Exiguobacterium sibiricum 7-3: one gene and its partner. Each later gene encodes a partner of the first gene's protein in a complex. Links are inferred from orthologs where the notes say so. Each region holds a gene or a part of one and is shown on either strand. Other genes may lie near its edges.

What was found. Proteins that work in one complex are often made in the same cells at the same time.
Region 2: the proteins of P402_RS0106375 (region 1) and P402_RS0111260 are in contact, whole or in part, in a crystal structure (PDB 6PRK), measured with the Bacillus subtilis proteins. The link is inferred for Exiguobacterium sibiricum 7-3 from one-to-one orthologs.

Annotation. Positions count from the first base shown.
Region 1 is NZ_KK211190.1:1,078,753-1,081,767, forward strand. The notes cover bases 56-3,015. They hold P402_RS0106375 (YlbF family regulator), read left to right. Parts: upstream 56-1,295; coding sequence 1,296-1,736; downstream 1,737-3,015. Other genes in these bases: P402_RS0106365 (YugN family protein), read right to left, coding at 56-316; P402_RS0106370 (ATP-grasp domain-containing protein), read right to left, coding at 427-1,194; P402_RS0106380 (YlbG family protein), read left to right, coding at 1,762-2,019; rsmD (16S rRNA (guanine(966)-N(2))-methyltransferase RsmD), read left to right, coding at 2,056-2,643; coaD (pantetheine-phosphate adenylyltransferase), read left to right, coding at 2,640-3,015. Outside these bases: more of P402_RS0106365, read right to left, coding at 1-55. UniProt on the Bacillus subtilis protein: Regulates sporulation prior to stage II. Positively controls the competence regulator ComK at a post-transcriptional level. May modulate the translation, stability or activity of ComS. May work together with YmcA to regulate community development.
Region 2 is NZ_KK211190.1:1,967,268-1,970,169, reverse strand. It holds P402_RS0111260 (RicAFT regulatory complex protein RicA family protein), read left to right. Parts: upstream 1-1,183; coding sequence 1,184-1,621; downstream 1,622-2,902. Other genes in the region: mutS (DNA mismatch repair protein MutS), read left to right, coding at 1,688-2,902; P402_RS16515 (DNA-3-methyladenine glycosylase family protein), read left to right, coding at 248-1,006; P402_RS0111270 (DUF445 domain-containing protein), read left to right, coding at 1-235. UniProt on the Bacillus subtilis protein: May work together with YlbF to regulate community development.

The DNA.
Region 1 (3,015 bases):
GACGTTCGCAGTCTTTGACGATTTCAGGAGGGAACTCCTCATCGTATTCGACGCCGTGCGGATAATAGTGTTTTCCGAGTAACGGTGTCAACATCCGAACGACGGCTTGACGGTCTTCGATCTCACCTTGGATGGCATAGACCGGAACACGGAGATAGAATACCTCTCCCGTTGATTGTTTTTCGTACTTCATGTCATACATGGCACGCTCATAATCCCACTGTCCTTCGCGGACAAAACGATGATGATCCATGATGGTTTCGAGTAACCCGAATTTAATTTCTTTGCCTTCGATTCCGAACTGTTCAAACTTCATGTGTGAATCCCCCTATACCCCAGTTTGCTAGTGTACACTAGTCTTTCCAAGCTATCATACCATAATGAAACAATCGATAAAGAAAAAGTTGTGAAGTCAATTTGAAGAATTCATGAACTTCCGTATTTTCGTTCGACGTATTCAAGAATCGTATCTGGCGCATGGATGCCGAGATGATTTAATCCTTCTCCACCAAAGAAAACGTTAAACTCAAGAACATAGATATGATCATCTCGGAAAATGAGGTCGAATCCGGCATGATCGATATCAAGTTGCTTAGCGAGAGACAGAACAAAATCAAGTGCCTCTTGTGGAATGTTCTCGAAATCAAGGACACCGCCTTGAGCAACATTGTTTAGAAATTGAGCGCCTCCAACACGCCAGTAAGCCGCAAGAACTTTGTCGCCGATGACGACGACCCGAAGATCCTTCTCATTCGGGATGTATTCCTGAACATAAAACGTCTCATGCAGCGCGACATATTTGTCCCAATCGGCTTGATCTTTAATCAGATGGACGCCTTGTCCCATCGAACTCCGGACGGTCTTGGCAACAAACGGAAAACTGAACTCATCCAGCACACGGGAAATCGTGAATTCATTTTTTCCGTAAATTCCTGTCCGCGGAATATTCTCAGGTATGACGGTCTGGAAGATACGGGTCATTTCAATCTTATCGTGTCCGAGATGGAACGTGGCCGCCGAAGGGAAGATTGGTTTCTTCATCCCGTAGATGATGGAATGGATCTGCCAATATTCCGGGAACAAAATCACGTCAGCTTGAGCGATTTTGCCGAGTGAATCAAAGTGATAATCGGACTTCGCATGTTCGGTTTTAATCCCGATCGTGCGGAACATGTTAAATGATAAAAATTGCATACAATTCATTCCTTCCTTCTGAACAAATTATACACAATTCAGCGTGCTAGGAGCGAGATAAATGTTATGATATGATGGTTAAGTTAAGGAGGAGATTCGTTGTGATTTATTCAGATAAAACGATAGACCTCATCAACGCAGCGGAAGACCTTGCATACTCTCTCTCGCAAAGCGAAACAGGTCAAGCATATAGATTAGCAAAACAGGCACGTGCCAACTCAAGACAAGCACAGGACGTCATTCGTGACTTTAACCGGATTAAAGAAGAATACGAATTGGTGCAACGGTTTGGCCGGTATCATCCGGATTATCAAACCATCACAAAAAAAGTGCATGAAATTAAACGTGCACTGGATTTACAAGAAGAAGTCGCGCAGTTTAAAAAAGCTGAAAAGCAACTGGAAACGCTTCTCGGACAAGTCAGTCTCGTCCTAGCAGGACAAGTCTCTCCTCAAATTAAAGTACCGACCGGAAATCCATTTTTCGATCAAGGATGTGCAGGAGGATGTTCGACTGGAGGAAGCTGCAGCTGTAGCGGTTAAGAACGACACGAGGGAGGAACGGTGTGTGATTAAGGATCGAATCGGACTTATCGTCTATGTCAATGCGTTGAAAGCATCACGTCAATTGCGTCGGTTCGGAAATGTCTATTTCACTTCAAAGCGGGAACGATACGTCTTTTTATACGTTGATTTGGAACGACATGAACAGATGGTTGAGCGGATTACAGAATTACCGTTTGTCGAGAGCGTCATTCGATCAGAACGACCGTTCATCAGTGAAACGTATGCGAATAAAAAAGGTAAGATACAAGAAGAAGTCTAACAGGTAGAGCGATGAGGACATCCTCGTCGCTCCTTTTTGAAAGGAAGGAACAGGATGCGAGTCATATCGGGGGAACGAAAAGGCATGCGAATCAAAGCTGTACCGGGAGATCAGACACGACCGACGACAGATAAGGTCAAGGAGTCCTTGTTTAATGTCATCGGACCGTATTTTGACGGAGGAAAGGCACTTGATCTATTTGCAGGGAGTGGTGGGCTTGGAATCGAAGCATTATCACGAGGCTGTGATGAAGCTGTTTTTGTCGATCAACACTTTAAAGCGATTCAAACGATTAAAGAAAATCTAGAGACGACACGTTTTACGGATCGAAGCCGTATCTTGAAGAAAGATGTGAACGTTGCGTTATCGGAACTTGCGGCTGAATCACCGTTTAAACTGATTTTCCTTGATCCGCCGTATGCGAAGGAGCAACTTGCCGATCAAGTGGCATACATAGACCAACATGACATGCTGACAGACAATGGTGTCATTATTTGCGAACATGGATCAGAGACGGAGTTACCAGATGAAATTGGACGTTTACAGGTCATCAAACGCCTGCGGTACTCTACGGTCATCTCGATTACATTGTATGAATTTACAGAACTGGAGGAACAAGCATGAAACGAATCGCCATCTGTCCGGGAAGTTTTGACCCCATCACGAACGGACATCTTGATATCATTGAACGGGCAGCACCTATTTTCGACGAAATCATCGTTGCGGTACTGAACAATTCCTCGAAGCAACCGCTGTTTTCAGTTCGTGAACGAATGGATCTGATTTCAGAAGTGACGGAACATTTACCGCATATTAAAGTCGACTCCTTTAACGGGTTACTTGTCGATTATGCCTCGGAGGTCGGGGCGGGTGTCATCGTCCGTGGATTACGTGCTGTATCGGATTTCGAATATGAGATGCAAGTCGCCTCAATCAATAAAAAAATGAATGATCAAATTGAGACTTTATTTATGATGACAAATAACCAGTATTCGT
Region 2 (2,902 bases), 890 kb from region 1 along the record:
CAAAGAAGAAAGTGACCGTTGGATGAAAGACCAGCTTGTTCGGTTCGTTGATCAAAACCATCAAAAAATCGGTGGCTTGGTCCGGGAAAACTTAAATCGTTTTGATACGGAAACGTTAATTCATATGATTGAGGACAAGGTCGGGAACGATTTGCAATGGATTCGCGTCAACGGCGCGATTTGCGGTTTTTTCATTGGTCTGATTCTGGGTGGAATCAAACTATTCATTGGCTGAGGGAGCGATGGTATGTGGCAGGAACAAGTGATTTTAGAAGAGGAGTATGACTTTGCCGGTATCCGGAAGCGACTTCGCGGTGACCGTTTACAAGTCGAACAGGACGGTCGATTGTTTGTCCCGCTTTTGTTGCCGGAAGGAAAGTTCGTCGGTCAGATTGAAGCATCCGGGCCTCGGACACTTCTTTTGTCCGGGAAAGGTCCACGGGAACCGATGGTGCAGCAATTGTGCCGTCGGTTTCGTCTGGATACGATGAATCCAAGTCAGCACCTATCAAAGACGTCGCTTTCGGAAGTCGTGGCGACGTTCGGAGCGGAGCGGCTTGTGCTCGATATCAGTCCGTTTACTGCACTGATCCGGTCAATCATTCATCAACAAATTAATCTGGCATTTGCGCAAGTCCTGATGGAACGGTTCTGCCGGACGTTCGGAACGGAACAGGACGGGGTGATTTTCCCGCCGACGGCAGACCAGTTACGGAAAATCGAACCGGATCAGCTTCGAGCACTTCAACTATCCGGACGAAAAGTCGAGTATCTCCTTGGTGCAGCGCGGACCGAGATTGATTTTGACGAGTTGACGGAAGCGTCTGACGCAACGATCGCCGAGACATTGATTGCCCTAAAAGGGGTCGGTCCCTGGACAGTGCAAAACGTTTTGATGTTTGGCTATGGACGGGAAGATTTGTTTCCAGCGTCCGACATTGGCATTTTACGGGCGTTCGAACGGTTGCGTGGAGTCGTCCAAGTGTCGAAGAAGCGGTCCTGTTAGCGGAAGAATTTGCGCCGTACCGCAGTCATGCCGCCTATTTGTTGTGGCGATCGATTGAATAAGGAACTATTCTTGTCACCCCTTGAAGAGAACGGTATAATGAATGCGTTAAGAACGAGTCATCGTTCGTAGATACGATAAGCGTAGCGGGATCACCGCTTCCGATAGAGGGGACGAATGTTTATGTACACAGATGAACAAATCATCGAAAAGGCCAATGAAATCGCGAAAATGATTTCTGAGACATCAGAAGTAGAACGATTCAAAGCTGCTGAAGCGAACATCAACGGGAACGAAAAAGTTCAAAAGATGATGAAACAAATCAAGTTCCTGCAAAAAGAAGCAGTCAACTGCCAGCATTACGGTAAAACGGAAGCATTGGCACGTGTCGAAGCAAAACTGGATAAATTATTCGCAGAACTCGACGAGATGCCGGTCGTGCAACAATTCCAAGAATCCCAGGAAGAAGTAAACGGACTTCTTCAATATGTGACGGTGACGATCTCAAACGGAATCACGGATCAAATCATCGAAGCGACAGATGGCGATGTCTTGGCGGGGAAAACAGGCAGCGGTATGGAAGCAGAAAATAAAAGCGGCGGTTGCGGCTATTAATCAATGAACTGAATTGGAAAAGCCGACGGATTCCCGTCGGCTTTTTACGCGAATGAGGTGAAAATCATGGAAGCAGTCCACAATACGCCGATGATGAAACAATATTTTTCCATTAAGGCTGATTATCCCGATGCCTTTTTATTTTATCGTCTCGGTGATTTTTATGAGTTATTTTTTGAGGATGCCAAACAAGTGGCACATGAACTGGAATTGACATTGACGGCCAAAAACGGCAAGAATGCCGAACACCCGATCCCGATGTGCGGTGTGCCGCACCATGCGGCAAACGGCTACATCGAACAATTGATCGAACGGGGTTATAAAGTCGCTTTGTGCGATCAGGTCGAAGATCCGAAGTTGACGAAAGGACTCGTCAAACGTGAAGTCGTCCAAGTCATCACGCCGGGGACCTTGATGTCGTCGTTGACGGAAAAAGAAAACCGGTATCTCGTTGCAGTCGTCGAACAGGATGGACGATTCGGTATCGCCCGCGGCGATGTCTCGACCGGAGAAAGTGCCTTGACGAGTGTTGCGACGCTTGATGCGGTCGCGAAGGAGTTAAGCATCATCCTGCCGCGCGAAATCATCATCACGACGCGAGAACACGAAGCGGCACTCAGCCATCTGCAGATTCCGATGACGGAAAGTACACGCCGGGAAAGTCATCCGCACGGTGACCGGGCGATTGATGCGGCACAAGCAGATGCCTTTGCTGTCTTGTACGCGTATATGCACGATACGCAAAAACGGTCGCTTGCGCATTTACAACCGGCGCTGGTCTATGAAGCGGCTGATTTTATGCAACTGGAGCCGAATACCGTCAAGAATCTGGAACTGGTCCGTTCTGCTCGGACCGGCGATAAAAAAGGGTCATTGCTCGGTCTGTTAGATGTGACCGGAACAGCGATGGGCGGACGGATGCTGAAACGCTGGCTCGAAAAACCATTGCTGTCGGAACGGACGATTACAGAACGGCTCGACGCCGTCGAAGAATTGTTGGCGCATTATTTTGAGCGGCAACAGTTGAAAGATACGCTGCGGGAAGTATACGATTTGGAACGATTGGTCGCGAAAGTCGGATATGGGACAGCTTCTGCCCGTGATCTCGTCCAATTGAAATCGACGCTCCGCTTGATTCCGCGTATTCAAGCCGCGCTTGAGGAACTGTTGAGCGACCGCTTGGGACAACTGGCACTCGGGCTCGATCCACATGAGGAACTGACTAACTTGCTGGACCGTGCGTTTGTCGAGGCCCCGCCAATCTCGACGAAAGAAGGCGGG